2 regions of the Marinobacter sp. B-12 genome follow, and region 2 is predicted to be linked to the other one. Evidence: riboswitches for the same ligand, from Rfam matches in the RefSeq annotation. Region 2 holds a riboswitch; the other holds the start of a gene.
What was found. Region 2 has a riboswitch for cobalamin ahead of AC13D2_RS19680 (ribonucleoside-diphosphate reductase subunit alpha). Riboswitches for the same ligand answer to the same signal wherever they lie in the genome.
Positions count from the first base shown of each region.

Region 1: linked by a shared signal. The riboswitch ahead of AC13D2_RS08980 (TonB-dependent receptor plug domain-containing protein) and the one ahead of AC13D2_RS19680 (ribonucleoside-diphosphate reductase subunit alpha) in region 2 are both predicted to bind cobalamin.

Region 1 covers NZ_JBSXOB010000048.1:96,326-104,211, forward strand. Annotated here, with positions in the region: gene AC13D2_RS08965 (methylmalonyl-CoA mutase family protein) at 1-699, shown strand, start outside; gene AC13D2_RS08970 (cob(I)yrinic acid a,c-diamide adenosyltransferase) at 742-1,299, shown strand; gene cobD (threonine-phosphate decarboxylase CobD) at 1,328-2,347, shown strand; cobalamin riboswitch at 2,395-2,596, shown strand; gene AC13D2_RS08980 (TonB-dependent receptor plug domain-containing protein) at 2,752-4,563, shown strand; gene AC13D2_RS08985 (cobaltochelatase subunit CobN) at 4,588-7,886, shown strand, end outside.
Region 2 covers NZ_JBSXOB010000064.1:189,770-197,655, reverse strand. Annotated here, with positions in the region: gene AC13D2_RS19690 (GMC family oxidoreductase) at 1-935, shown strand, start outside; gene AC13D2_RS19685 (ribonucleotide-diphosphate reductase subunit beta) at 974-2,095, opposite strand; gene AC13D2_RS19680 (ribonucleoside-diphosphate reductase subunit alpha) at 2,067-4,832, opposite strand; cobalamin riboswitch at 4,943-5,136, opposite strand; gene AC13D2_RS19675 (DUF3047 domain-containing protein) at 5,262-5,996, shown strand; gene nhaB (sodium/proton antiporter NhaB) at 5,983-7,488, opposite strand; gene AC13D2_RS19665 (TonB-dependent siderophore receptor) at 7,743-7,886, opposite strand, start outside.

The sequences.
Region 1 (7,886 bases), on a different contig from region 2:
GCCCAGACTGCCGCGGCAACCCTGACCAAACCGCAGTACACCATCAACCCGATCCGTACCGCGCTTCAGGCACTTTCTGCGGTACTGGGTGGCGCCCAATCCCTGCACACCAACGGCATGGATGAAGCCTTCGCCATTCCAACGGAAGAGGCGATGCGTATCGCCCTGCGGACCCAGCAGATCATCGCTTACGAGACCAACATCACCCAGGTGGTGGACCCGTTGGGTGGCTCCTACTACGTCGAGAATCTTACCGATGAGATCGAGAAGGAAGTCTGGAAGATTATCGATGAAGTTGAGGAACTCGGAGGCACGCTTCAGTGCATCGATGATGGTTACTTTCAGAGAGGCATCTCCGATTCCGCCTACGATTTTGCCTTGCGTAAGGCCAGTGGTGAGCGGCCGGTTATCGGTGTCAACATGTTCGTGCAGGACGAAGAGGATGTCGAGATCGAAACCCATCCCCACGATCCGGAAACAGAACGCCGGCAGATTGAACGCGTGAACCGGGTCAAGGACAATCGCGACGAGGAAAAAGTCCAGAGTATGCTCAGGCAACTGAAAGAGCAGGCCGAGGATGAGTCGGCCAATCTCATGCCCATCACCATTGAGTTGGTGAAAGAGGGCGCCTCGATGGGCGATATTGTTGAAACCCTGAAAGGGATATGGGGAACCTATCGCGAAAAACCTGTAATCTGACCGGCTTCGGATACTGACAGAACCGGTTCACGGGAGAGATGAATGGTCAGGCTCACCAAGATCTATACGAAAACCGGAGACAAGGGCGATACCGGTCTTGGCGACGGTAGTCGCGTCGCCAAGCATGACCTGCGTGTGGAGGCCTACGGCACAGTGGATGAGGCCAACGCAGTGATTGGTCTCGCGCGGCTGCATGTGGACGGCGAACTGGACGTTATACTGGCACGCATCCAGAACGATCTGTTCGATGTCGGGGCGGATCTGTGCACCCCGATCGTCGAAAACCCGAAATACCCGCCACTGAGGCTTGCCGAGGGCAAGACCGTTGAGCTTGAGCAGGAGATCGACCGGTTCAATGCGGATATTCCGTCGCTTCGCTCCTTTATCCTGCCCGCGGGCAATGCAGCCGCAACGCACCTACACCATGCGCGTACCGTGACGCGGCGGGCTGAGCGAATCATTGCGCACCTGCAGGAGGAGCAGAACATCAGCCGGTTGGTTCTGGAATACATGAACCGGCTGTCCGATTTACTCTTCGTCCTTGCCAGGCACGCGAATAACCAGGGTAAGGACGATGTGCTTTGGGTGCCGGGTAAATAATGCTAGCCCACGAGCAGGGCACTGAAGCGTGAGTTTGTCGACGCCTGAGCATGGTGGCCGACTACGCGCCGCTGCGAAGACGCGGGGAATCCCGTTGGGTCAATGGCTGGACCTGTCCACCGGTATCAATCCGCATGGGTGGCCTGTTCCGGCGATCCCGGACGAGGTCTGGCGTCGCCTGCCGGAGCCTGATGATGGCCTGGAGCACCTTGTCAGGCAGTGGGTGGGTGCGCCGAAGCTTGCCGCATGTATGGCCCTGGCCGGCAGCCAGGCGGCAATTATGCATTTGCCCCGTCTACGACAGCCTTGCCGGGTTGGTGTGCCGTCGCCAGGTTATCAGGAGCATGGTCACAACTGGGCCGTTGCCGGCCATCGCGTGATCGAGATTGGCAACGATCTGCGAGAGGACGATGACGAAAGCTGGCTGGATGAACTGGACGTGCTGGTGTGGATCAATCCAAACAATCCCACTGGCCAGGCTGTTGAGCCGGGCCGATTGCTGGGCTGGCATCAGCGGCTTCAGCGTCGTGGCGGGTGGCTGATTGTGGACGAAGCGTTCGTCGATGCCACCCCGGAGCTCAGTGTGGGGAATGCGACCGACTTACCCGGTCTTGTCGTCCTGAGATCCCTGGGGAAGTTTTTCGGCCTGGCGGGCTTGCGGGCCGGAGCTGCGGTGGGAGACCCGGATATTATTCGCCGATTGCGCGCAATGATCGGGCCCTGGTCAATCAGCGGCCCCGCGCGATCAGTCATGGGCCAGGCGCTGGCGGACACCCAATGGCAAGCTGCGACGATAGAGCGACTGCACAGTGAAAGCCAGCGGTTGGCGGACTGCCTGTCGAAGCATGGCTTTGAAGGAGCTTCTGGAACGGCGCTTTTTAGGTACGTTCGGCATGACCGGGCGGCGGACATTGCAGACGAGCTCGCACGGCGGGGAATCCTCGTTCGGGAGTTTGAGAATCCTGCAGCGCTGCGTTTTGGATTGCCCGGTTCGGAACCGGAATGGACCCGGTTAGACCAGGCGCTGTATTTAAGCCATCTGTATTGATTTAGCACATAAGGGCTGCTAGTTTGGCGCCCGATTCGATGAACACCGTGTTCAGGTAACGCTTTTTTGCGGTATCCCCGCCGGAAAGCGTAAAACGGGAAGTCGGTTAAAGTCCGACGCTGCCCCCGCAACGGTAAGCGAGCTAAAGGCAATCGAAAAAAGCCACTGTGCGTCATGCATGGGAAGGTGATTGCCCCGGACCGGCCCATCGGCTGATCCACTCGCAAGCCCGGAGACCGGCCTGAATACACACCGGAAGTTGCGGAGGGCGACGGCGGTGGGAGAGTTGCGTCGGTCTCACACCCGTACCCTGACTCGTATCCTGCCTCCCCAATCTCATACTCAAACTCCGCAACACAATAACCATCACGCGGGTGCGCGTGGTTTGCCAGCGAGTGTTGATTATGAGTGATCTGAAATCCGTGCCGGTTCTGTTGTTCGGCCTACCCTTCGTTTTCCTGCCAGTTTCCGACGCACTGGCCGATGAGGAGTATACCGTTGCTGCCCTTGATCCCATTGTTGTAACGGCTACGCTCGGCCCGAAGACCCGGGGCGAGAGTGACTCCTCTGTCACTGTAATTGATGACGAAGATATCCAGCGCCTGCAGCCCCAGACATTTGAGGAGCTGCTGGTGGGCCAGCCTGGTCTGGACATTACCAGCAATGGTTCTTTTGGTAAGAACATCAGCGTTTTCACCCGGGGTACCGGCAGTGAATCCACTGTATTCCTGGTGGATGGTGTGCGCCTTCGCTCCGCCACTACCGGCAGTACCGCCTGGCAATATTTTCCACCACAGATGGTGGAGCGGGTAGAAATTGTTCGTGGCTCCCGCAGTAATCTCTACGGGGCCGATGCCGTAGGCGGTGTTATCCAGGCCTTCACTCATAGTGCAGAAACGGGGAATGAAGGCTGGGTTCAGGCTGGCGGTGGCAACTTTAACACCCAGGAGTATGTGGCCGGTGCGGCCGGTACGGAAGGCCGGATGAAATACAGCCTGAGCGCGAGCCATCTGGAAACCGACGGTACGGCCGTCGTGGAAGGGGGTGAAGACAAAGGCTATAGAAACACGTCTGCGCTTGCGTCCGTTGCTCACCAGTTCGACTCCGGTGGGGAAGCCGGCGTTGTCCTCATGCGTGCCCAGGGCAACACTGAATTTGAGGGGGGTGACACCGATTTTACCATCCAGACCCTCGGTTTCCGCCTGGACACACCCATCAGCGACTATTGGCGCAGCCGCATCCTGCTGGCGGAATCCCTCGACGAATCCGACAACCGCGATACCTTCGGCAACAGCACCTTCGATACTAAAACTCGCAGCGCGCGCTGGGAGAATCAGATCAGTATTGGGCGTCACGAATACATCGTTGGTGGCGAACTGCTGGTAGATGAAGTTGACAGTACCACCGAATATGACGAATCCAGCCGCACCAATGCCGCCGTTTTCGGTCAGGCTCTGTTGAATTTCGGACCGACCGACTTTCAACTGAGCTTGCGGGCGGACGACAACGAAGCTTTCGGACGTGAAGAAACCGGCGCCGTTGCCATGGGGGTTGATCTGGACCGGAATCATCGGGCTCGGGTCAGTTACAGTACGTCTTTCCGGGCGCCCACCTTCAATGACCTCTACTTCCCCAATTTTGGTAATGCGGATCTGCAACCGGAAACCGCCGGTAGCGTCGAGTTCGGTATTGGAGGGAACTACACACGTTGGTTCTGGGATGCCGCGATTTATCAGACCGACGCTGATGATCTGATTGTATTTACCTTCAAGGACGGACGGTTTGCACCGTTCAACGTAAACGAAGCACGTATTCGGGGGATAGAGCTGAGTGCTGGTCTGGAATTGGAGGAGTGGACGGTTCAGGCAGCTGCCTCGGTCACCGACCCTCGCAACCGTGAAACCGACAATCGAATTCGTCGCCGTAGCGCAAAACAGTTCCGGGTGGATCTGGATCGGGACTTCGGCCGTGTGTCGCTGGGGACCACTGTGAAAGGCCAGGGGTATCGCTACGACGACGCCGATAATGAAGAGCGCATCGCGGGCTTTGTCACTTGGGACCTGCGGGCTAAGTGGGAAATTGACAGGCACTGGACCACGAACCTGACAGTCGACAATGTGCTGGATAGAGAATACTCCACGGCGCAGCGCTTCGACGGACGTGCATACATAGCCGCTGGCCGCACCGCAATGTTGACGATTCGCTACGACCTATGATCAGCCATGGTGAAAGGTAGGGACATGATTGAGCGCCTGTATCGGTCTCTGTGCCGCCCGTTGTTCGGCTGCCTTTCCGGGCTTCTGTTGATGCTGTCCCAACCAGTGTCCGGGGCCACGGTATTTGGGGTAGTGTCTGAGCGTTCCGCTGCAGAGATGGCTGCTGGTGCGGAACGCTTTCTGGCGGCCCAGCCAGATCACCGCATTGTTCTGCGGACACCGGAGCAATTGGCAAACCTGGACAACAGCGCTCTCGACGATCTGGTGAGCCAGGCCGATGCCTTATTGATGGCGGCGGTTTTCGGAGAGCAGGTGGGCCGGATTGAGCGTGCTGTGGGCGAGCAGGCCGCCGTTCGCGAGTTTCCGGTTCTGGGGGTGAATGGCGACAGGGCGCTGAGCGTGTTGTCGCGGTTCCAGGGGCGCAAGCCCCTGGAGGGGCTGGATGCCACCACTCTGAACAACCTGATGAAAGCGCCGGACCCGGGCACAGACTTGAAAGCCCATCTGGCAGAGCGTATGGCACGTTTCCCCGAACAGGAACCCTGGCTTGAAGGCCGGGCCCTTTACCAGGGACGTACCCCGCAACACCTGGATGCCTTATTGCGTTGGTTGCTTGTTCAGGCGGGCGAGGCGTTTGACGTGCCGGATCTGCCGCCCCGGGCGCTGATCCGCTATTACCGTAATGGTGAAGCCACGGATAACGCGGCGAACCTTAACCTGCAATCCGGCCCTGTGGTCGCGCTTCTGGACCTGGACAGTGGTGATCGCCCCGGCGATGGGGCACTGCTGGACGCAACCTGTGCAGCCCTGGAATCCAGAGGGATGCAATGCTTTGCGGTCCTGTCCCGATGGGGCGGTGCCAGCCTGGAGGCTGTTCGTGCCCTGCATGAGACCGTAGGCCCGGCGACCCTGTCCAGTATTGTCAGTTTGCAGGACTTTATTATCGGCGGCGGTGAAGGTCGGCGCCAGGTCACGGAGGCGCTGGTCCAGCTGAATGTGCCGGTGATTAAGGGCTTGCGCCTGGCCTCCCGCACCGCCAATCAGTGGCAATTGTCGATCGATGGTGTTCCGTCTGACAAGGTTCACTACAAACTGGCGATGCCCGAGCTCCAGGGTGTCAGTCAGCCCATGGTGCTGGCTACCGCGGAGCCGGAAGTGATTGACCAAAACACCGGTGTGGCGCTGACGCTGACCCAGCCGGTGCCGAGGCGGGTGGACGCCGTCGCGGATCGCCTGAAACGCTGGCAGGCGCTGCAAGTCAAGGACAACGCCGACAAGCGCGTGGCCATCATCTACTACAACCACCCACCGGGCCGGCAGAATATTGGGGCGGACAATCTCGATGTGCCAGCTTCCCTTTATGAAATGCTGTCTTGGCTCAAAGCCGAGGGCTACGAGACCGGCCCACTGCCGGAGAGCCCGGAAGTCCTGACAGACTTGCTCCAGCAAAGAGGCGTGAGTCTGCCGGATGATCCTCGCGCGCTGAGGGAAATGGCCGGTGATGTCGCCTCGATGGCGGGCAGTACCTATCGTCAGTATCTTGAAACCTTGCCCGAAGTTGTCCAGCAGGAGATTGTCCATGGCCCCCTGGGTTATTTGCACGAGCGACTGGAGCAGGCACATGGGTTGGGCGAGAAAGAATTGGCGACCGGCCTGTTGAATAGGGGTATTCGTGACTTGCGGCATTTGATTGAACACCTCCAGCACCCGAACCGAAAGGCCGCGCTAAGCCAACTGGACGAGTACGAAACGATCTGGCAAGCGCGTCTCGATGAAGGTGGTCACAGTGCGGAACTGGATGACAGCCGGGTTGCCTTGGCCGATACGGGCATTCCCGGACTAAAGGGGTGGGGAGAAGCGCCAGGCCAGTCCATGGTGGTTGATAACAAGCTGATTTTTCCGGGGCTTCGATTCGGTAATATTTATATCGGTCCGCAACCGCCCCGAGGCTGGGAAGTGGACGAAGAATTGTTGCACGCCAACACCACCTTTCCCCCGACCCATCAATACGTGGGCTTCTACCACTGGATACGGGATCACTACCAGGCTGATGCACTGGTTTACGTTGGTCGCCACTCAACCAGGGAATTCCTGCCACGCCGCCGCGCTGGTTTGACGGGGGATGACTACCCGGATCTGCTGGGGGGCGACTTGCCATTGATCTACCCTTATATCGTCGACGGTGTGGGCGAGGGCATCCAGGCCAAGCGCCGGGCGCTGGGCGTAATGATCAGTCATTTGACGCCGCCGCTGGCCGCGACGGAGCTTTACGACGAATTGCTGGAGCTCCGACAACTCGTGGAAACCTGGGAGTCCGCCAATGAACCTGACAGCCCTACCAGGGAGCGGGCGCTAAAGATGCTGAGGGAGAAAATCCAGGTGCTGGATATCTCCGACGATCTTGAACAGGAAATCGCCGGCGAGATGGGGTTGTCGGTGGAAGAGGTTTCCCTCGATGAACTCTCACCCGACCTGCTGGTGCACGAAGCCGGCCACTATGTCACTGATATGCAGGAACACTTTATGCCCCTGGGGCTGCACGTGTTTGGCAGGGACTGGAGCACAGACATGGTGGACACCATGATTGACTCCATGGTGGGTAAGGCGGGCACGCCCGAACCAGCGTGGCGCACCGACCTTGAGGCGTCTCCTGCTTCCGAGCGCACCAGCTTTCTCAACGCGTTGAATGGCCGGTTTGTTGCTCCGGGGCAGGGTAACGATCCGTTGCGAACGCCGGCGGTATTGCCAACGGGGCGCAATTTTCACGCCTTGTCGGATGATCTGATTCCAACCCGTGTGGCCTGGTCGCTGGCTGAAGAACTGGTCGAGGAGGCCAGGACAACCAAAGACAGCACTTCAGAACAAAGCGATGCATTGGTGCTCTGGGCTTCGGATACGGTGCGGGACGAAGGGGTCATGATTGCGTTTGGCATGAAGCTGTTGGGTGTGCGCCCGGTGTGGAACAGCCGGGGCATCGTGAAGGGCTTGGAGCGTTTGCCCGCCGGCCCGGGGACCGATACGCTCAGTCGTCGCAACGTCGTTTTCACCACGTCCGGCTTGTTCCGGGATCTTTATGAAAGCCAACTGGAATGGCTGGATATGGCATCGCGTTACGCCTTGGCGGGCGCAGCCGGATCCATCAGAGCTGAGTACCCGGAGCTGGAAGAGGCACTGGACCAGGCGTTATCGGTTCTGCCGGTCGACATGCGTAAGCCTGGCGAGGAATCCCTGTCCACCAACGGTGTTGCTGCCCACTGGGTCGCTGATACACGGGTATTGCTGGCCGCAGGTGCGTCGGCTCGGGATGCGGGTGCAAAGGCTGC
Region 2 (7,886 bases):
GTGAAATGCCCCGATGCACCGGCGTGCGTGTGGAGCGAGCGGGAGAGGGGGAAGTGACCGCCAACGCCCGCCGCGAAGTCATCCTCTCAGCCGGCGCTATCGGATCCCCCCAGTTGCTGCAGCTGTCGGGCATTGGCCCGGCGGATCTGCTTCGGGAGCACGATATCCCGGTTGTTGCCGACTTACCCGGCGTCGGCGAGAATCTTCAGGATCACCTACAGATTCGATCGGTCTACAAAGTTCGGGGCGCGAAGACCCTGAACACCATGGCCAATTCACTGATTGGCAAGGCACGAATTGGGCTGGAATATCTGCTTACCCGCTCCGGCCCCATGAGCATGGCCCCCTCCCAACTCTGTCTGTTTACCCGCAGTTCCGAAGAATATGAGCACGCCAACATCCAATACCACGTTCAGCCATTGAGTCTGGAGGCATTTGGCCAGCCGTTGCATGACTTTCCAGCCATTACCGCCAGCGTCTGTAACCTCAATCCGACGAGCCGCGGTACCGTGCGTATTCGTAGCAGAGACTCCAGAATCAAGCCCGCCATTGCCCCCAACTACCTGAACACCGAGGAAGACCGCAAGGTCGCTGCGGACTCTCTTCGGGTAACGCGCCGCATTGCAGAGCAACAGGCATTGGCGAAGTATGAGCCGGAAGAATTCAAGCCGGGCCTTCAGTACCAGACCGATGAGGAACTTACCAGGTTGGCTGGAGACATTGGCACCACGATTTTTCACCCTGTGGGAACCACCCGCATGGGGCGGGCAGACGACGACATGGCCGTCGTCGACCCCCACCTCAGAGTTCGTGGCGTCGCTGGCCTGCGCGTGGTGGATGCCGGCGTCATGCCGACCATCACCAGTGGTAACACCAACTCCCCCACACTGATGATTGCGGAGAAAGCAGCAGGCTGGATTCTGAACGGCACGTAAGTGCCGGCCAGCTTGCCGGACTGAAGGTCAGTAAGTTGCTACCACTCCAACTGCGCGCTGGTCTGGTACTCAATGACCCGGGTTTCGAAAAAGTTCTTCTCTTTGCGCAGGGTGGCCTGCTCATCCAGCCAGGGTGAGACGTTCTTCGCGCCCGGGAACGGTTCTTCCAGGCCCACGGTTCTGGCCCGGCGATTGGCCACAAAACGAAACTGCTCGCTGTGGTACTCCGCGGAATAGCCCAGAATCGGATCCCGCAGGATGTAGTTGGCGTATGCGGTTTCAGCGGCTTCGGACTCGTCCCACATATCACGCACGGCTTTGGGGTCCAGGGTGATGTTTTCCTCTTCCAGGATCTGATTCACCACTTTCAGCCCGAACGAGAAGTGCATGGCTTCGTCCCTCAGGATGTACTGCAGTTGCTCACCGGTGCCCCGCATCAGGCCCCGGCGCTGCAGTGCGAAGATCGGGCTGAAGCCGTTGTAGAACCAGGCACCCTCAAATACCGCTGCGAAGAACAGGTATGACATGATGAATTCCTGCAGGTCGTCCTTGTTACGCAGGTTCATGTCAGAGCGCATGGCGGCATCCAGCCGCCGGTTGGCCATCTGGATCTTGCCGTTGATGGCTGGAACCACCCGATAGCGGTTGTAGATCTCGCTCTGGTCCAGGTTGAGGGTTTCAATGCAGTGCTGGTAGGCCCAGGTGTGCATGGCTTCCTCGTACACCTGCCGCGCCTGGTAAATCTGCAATTCCGGAGCACTCATTTTCTCCATCACCGCCAGGCCGATGTTACGCATCGCCAGGATGTCGGAGGTGGTGAGGTACGCCAGCACGTTCTCATACACGTGCTTTTCCGGGGCGGACAGGCGGTGGTGGTAGTCGTGAACGTCCTGCGCCATGTTCACATCCAACGGTGTCCAGTGGTTCTTGTTGGCATTCATGAAGTATTCCCAGGCCCAGGGATACTTGAAGGGTGCCAGCTGATTGATGTCGGTTTCGCCGTTGATAACGCGTTTGTCATCGACATTGACCGGGGCCGGACCCTCCTGGGCGCCCGGGCGGGTTTGGGTGTTTGGTTCGTCGTCCCAGTTAAGCATCTGTCTACCTCTAGAATCTTGGTGGCGGTCGGATTTACTGGCAGGCTTCGCAGTCCGGCTCATCAATGCTGCATACCTGTGGTTGCGGTGCTGCTACCGGCGCGGTTTTTTCGGCACCTGTGGCCCCCAGAGAGCGCAGGTAATAGGTGGTTTTCAGCCCCCGTTCCCAGGCCAGCTGGTACAACTCGTCCAGCTTCTTGCCGCTGGGCTCCGCCATGTAGAGGTTCAGGCTCTGGGCCTGATCCAGCCATTTCTGACGCCTCGCCGCCGCCTCCACCAGCCAGCGGGCATCGATCTCAAAGGCGGTGGCGTAGCGGGCCTTCAGTGCTGCCGGAATCCGGTCAATCTGCTGCACACTGCCATCGAAGTACTTGAGATCGTTGACCATCACGTTGTCCCACAAACCCTCTGCTTTCAGATCACGAACCAGCGATGGATTAACCACCGTGAACTCGCCGGAGAGGTTCGATTTCACGAACAGGTTCTGGTACGCCGGTTCGATGGACTGGGAGACACCGACGATGTTGGAAATGGTCGCCGTTGGCGCAATGGCCATCACATTGCTGTTACGCATGCCATTGCGGGCGATGAGCTCCCGCACGGGAGTCCAGTCGAGGCGCGTGTCGGTGTTAAGGCTCAAATCGCCCTCACGACGGTTCGCCTTTAGCAGGTTGATGGAATCAATGGGTAAGATCCCCTCGTGCCACAGTGAGCCCTCATAGGTCTCATAGGCACCGCGTTCGCCGGCCAACACCGCCGAGGCCCGGATCGCGAAATAACTGATCTGCTCCATCGCCACATCGGCAAACTCCACCGCTTCCGCGCCGGTATAGGGCAGATTGAGTCGATACAACGCATCCTGGAAGCCCATCAGGCCGAGACCAACAGGCCGATGCTTGAAATTCGAGTTCCTGGCCTGTGGGACCGCGTAGTAATTGATGTCGACCACGTTATCAAGCATTCGGACTGCGGTATTGACCGTGCGTTCGAGGCGCTGGACGTCGAGCCCACCGTTGTGGACATGAGCCGCCAGATTGATCGAGCCCAGGTTGCAGACCGCGATTTCATCCGCACTGGTGTTCAGGGTGATTTCGGTGCATAGATTGGAGCTGTGCACCACGCCCCAATGCTGCTGAGGCGAACGCAGGTTGCACGGGTCCTTGAAGGTAATCCACGGATGACCGGTCTCGAACAGCACGGTCAGCATCTTGCGCCAGAGCTGTTTGGCGGACACCGTCTTGAACAGAGTAATCTCGCCCCTGGCCGCCATCGCTTCGTATTCCTGGTACCGCTCCCTGAAGGCGTTGCCGTACAGGTCATGCAGGTCCGGAGTGTCGTTTGGCGAGAACAGGGTCCAGTCCTGATCACTGCGCATGCGTTCGATCAGCAGGTCCGGTACCCAGTTAGCGGTGTTCATGTCGTGAGTACGACGACGTTCATCGCCGGTGTTCTTGCGCAGCTCCAGGAACTCCTCGATATCCAGGTGCCAGCTTTCCAGATAAGCACACACGGCACCCTTGCGCTTGCCACCCTGATTCACCGCCACCGCCGTGTCGTTCACCACTTTCAGGAATGGCACCACGCCCTGGCTGCTGCCGTTGGTCCCCTTGATGTGGGAGCCCAAAGCCCTGACTGGCGTCCAGTCGTTACCCAGACCGCCGGCCCATTTGGACAGCATGGCGTTGTCGCGGATGGCGCCGTAGATGCCCTCCAGGTCATCCTGAACGGTGGTGAGGTAGCAGGATGAAAGCTGGGAATGGCGGGTACCACTGTTGAACAGGGTCGGCGTGGAGGCCATGTAGTCGAAGGACGACAACAGATCATAGAACTCTATGGCCCGTGTATTAGGGTCATCTTCCTGCAATGCCAGACCCATGGACACGCGCATGAAGAAAACTTGGGGCAATTCCAGCCGGTCACCTTTCCAGTTGAGGAAATAACGGTCGTAGAGGGTCTGCAGGCCCAGGAAGCCAAACTGATCGTCCCGCTCCGGCTTGAGGGCAGCACCCAGGCGTTCCAGGTCGAACGCCGCCATGGCGTCATCCAGCAGTTCGTAGTGGATACCCTGCTCAATGAAGCTGCTCAGGGCCTGCGGGTATATTTCCGCCAACGGCAGGCTGAGGGGCAGCTTGAGGGCGGTCGCGGTTTCCAGCCGCAGTTGTTCCAGCAGCAGACGAGCGGTCACGGCACTGTAGTCCGGTTCCTGTTCGATGCGGCCACGGGCGGTCATGATCAGGGCGGACAACACCTCTTCCTCGGCAATACCGTCGTACAGGTTCCGCAGCGCCCCTTCCACCAGGGATTCGCCATTGATGCCCTCCAATCCCTGACTGGCACGCTCCACCTGGACCTTCATCAGTCCCAGATCCAGCGGCGCGGCCTCACCGTTGGTTTTTTTCACCGTTAACGTGGGATGGGCCTCCACCGGCGCCAGGCTGGCCCGCTCCTGGGCATGGGCTTCCCGGTAGAGCACGTAGGCGCGAGCCACTTTCTGCTCCTCCGCCCGCATCAGCGCCAGCTCCACCTGGTCCTGGATATCTTCAATGTGCACCTTGCCGCCGGCTTTCAAGCGTCGGCTGATGGCCTGCATGACCTGATGGGTAACCTGTTCCACGGAATCGTGGATACGGGCCGAGCCTGCCGCATCATCGCCTTCGACGGCAAGAAACGCTTTGGTCACGGCAACACTGATTTTGCTGGCGTCGAATCCAACCAGGGCGCCATTACGTTTAATAACCTGTAGGGAGGCAGTGTTGGTTGAGGCAGATTGGCCGGGCTCGGCCAGGGTGGCAGTGGACATGTCGGTGCTCCTGAGTACGCGTTTATGCCAAGACCTTCGCGTACGCAGGGGCGAGCATTGCTCTGAACAGAGACAACGCAAAACCGATCTGCTCACCTTGATACGCGAAGGTGCAGTTGTATTCCCTGGCAGGTCTTCGGACTCAGGGGCGTGAACCTGTTGGCTCGGCCTTGCGTGGCGACTTCCCGGCATTCGCCAGTGTCTTTATGCCACGCTCGTTCCCCAATACCGCTGCGCGTCAGTTCCGGAGTCTCACCGGATTCCCGGTACCACGATCATCATGACGAGGGCGATCTCAGATTGATCAACCTTTGTTCACTATATCTGGTACTAAGCCAAGGATATAAACACTATATAGGCTAAGATAAATCACAACAAGGCACTTTTTCGACGGTGTCCGGTCAGTAGCAGAACCCATAGGAGACATCCATGAACAACACCCGACAAAACCTGGTTGCCACTATTGCCCTGATGTTTCTGGCAACCACGGTTCAGGCAGATACCGGAAAAACCTCGCTGGTTAATGCGTTCTCGACCATGACCTCGCTGGACGAAGGTTGGGAGCCACTCAAGTTTCCGAATATAGACCGCCACAGCCGCTATCTGTTGACGGACGACAACGGTGAACAGGTGGTCAAGGCCACCACGGAGAACAGCGCCTCCGGGCTGATTGCGAGGGTATCCGTCGAACCCGGGGATTCGCTGATCCTGCGTTGGCGGTGGAAAGTGTCGAACGTCTATGAGCAGGGAAATGCCCGCACAAAGCAGGGTGATGACTACCCTGCACGAATCTACGTGGCCTTCGAGTTCGAGCCGGACGAAGCCGGCTTTTTCGAGCGCGCCAAACGCAAGACCGTGGAAGTGGTGTTCGGGGAGGAACTGCCGGGCAATGCGCTGAACTACATCTGGGCCAACCGGCTGCCGGTTGGCGAGATCGTTGCCAATCCCTTCACCGATACCACGATGATGGTGGCGGTGAACTCCGGTGCCACCAACACGGGCGAATGGGTCACGGTGGAGCGGGACATCGTCGCGGACTACCGCAAGGCCTTTGGCCGCAAGCCACCGAAACTCGTTGGTGTGGCCATTATGTCGGATTCCGACAATACCGGAGCCTCTGCCACCGCGTGGTATGGCGATGTCAGCCTGGTCAAACCAGATTGACGACGCAAAACAGACCCACCGTACCCATAACGATGGTATAGGGAAACGCCATCACAACCATCCGCCCGTAGGACAATCGCACCAGCGGGGCGATTGCAGACGTCAGCAGGAACAGAAACGCCGCCTGGCCGTTGGGGGTCGCCACGCTGGGCAGGTTGGTGCCGGTGTTGATGGCAATGGCCAGCTCCTGGAAATGCTCGTAGTCGATACTGCCAGCATCCAGCGCCTGTTTGATTTCACTGATATAGACGGTGGCTACGAACACATTGTCGCTGATCATCGACAACAGCCCGTTGGCAATAAAGAACATGCCCGGCTGCTGGTCCTGCGGCAGGCTGAGCACAAAATCGATGATCGGCTTGAACAGGTGTTGCTCGTGAATCACCGCGACAATGGCGAAAAACACCACCAACAGCGAGGTAAACGGCAGCGACTCCTGAAAGGCCTTGCCGATCTGGTGCTCATCGGTAACACCGGTGAACGAGGTGATCAGGATAATCACCAGAAGGCCGATCAATCCCACCTCTGCCAGGTGAAACGCAAGCCCGACAACCAGCACCAGGGCCGCCATCGCCTGCACCCACAGGGCAGCCTGGTCGGCCTTTGTGCGCTTGGTGCGCTCGTTGTCAGCAAACTCTTCCAGTACCTGGCGAACGGGCTTCGGCAGGCGGGCGCCATACCCGAACCAGCGCAGCTTTTCCAATAGCCAGCACGTAGTCAGGCCAGCCACCAGCACCGGCAGGCTCACCGGCGCCATATGCAGGAAGAAACTGACAAAGTCCCACCCAACGACCTTGGCAATCAACAGGTTCTGGGGCTCGCCCACCATGGTAGCCACTCCCCCCAGTGCCGTACCAATGGCGCCGTGCATCAGCAGGCTACGCAGAAAGGCCCGGAACTTATCCAGGTCTTCCCGGTGTAGCTCGATCACGTGTTCATCGCTGTTGGCGTTGTGATCAGCGTGGTGATAGCCCTTGCCGGAGGCCACCTTGTGGTACACCGAGTAAAAACCGACAGCGACACTGATGATGACGGCGGTGACCGTAAGCGCGTCCAGGAATGCGGATAGAACGGCCGCGGCAACACAGAACAGCAGAGACAACGCAGATTTTGAGCGCACACCCACCAGGATCTGGGTAAACGTCACCAGCAGCAGCTCTTTCATGAAATAGATGCCAGCCACCATGAACATCAGCAGCAGGATGACCGGGAAGTTCACCAACACCTCGTGGTACACCGCGTCCGCTGACGTCATCCCCACTAACAGGGCTTCAATCGCCAGCAACCCACCGGGCAACAGTGGATAACACTTCAGCGCCATGGCCAGGGTAAAAATAAACTCTCCCACCAACACCCAACCGGCAACCGCCGGGCCAAGGGTCCAGACAATCAGGGGGTTGGCGATCAAGAAAAGCAGGATGACCTGTTTGTACCAGGCGGGTGCGTTACCCAGGAAGTTGTGGGTAAAGCCGGAGAGAACGGTTGTGGGCATTGCGGGAATCTTCTGAGTAAACGGTTTGTTGGAATTGTGTGGCAGAAGGCCCGCATCTTCCTTGATATTTGTGTAACCGGTAATCCCCCAAAGGTACAGGGTGAGTGCCTATTTGGTCTTAACATGAAACAAGGAAGAGTGGCCGGACGACCACTCAAAAGAGTTTCGTAATATTACTTAAAAACAGGGCCGGAATCGACTCTATTTTCAGCACTCAGGGTTTATGATGCCCATTATCACTTTCCGCTTACGGGTCAGAAACGGTAGGAAACCGACGCCGTAACGTTACGTTCTGCCCCGAAGTAACAGAACTCCAGACTGTTATAGCAGGACGCCACGTATTCCTTGTCCAGCAGGTTGTTCACGTTCAGCTGGGTAGAAACGCCTTCCAGGCCAAG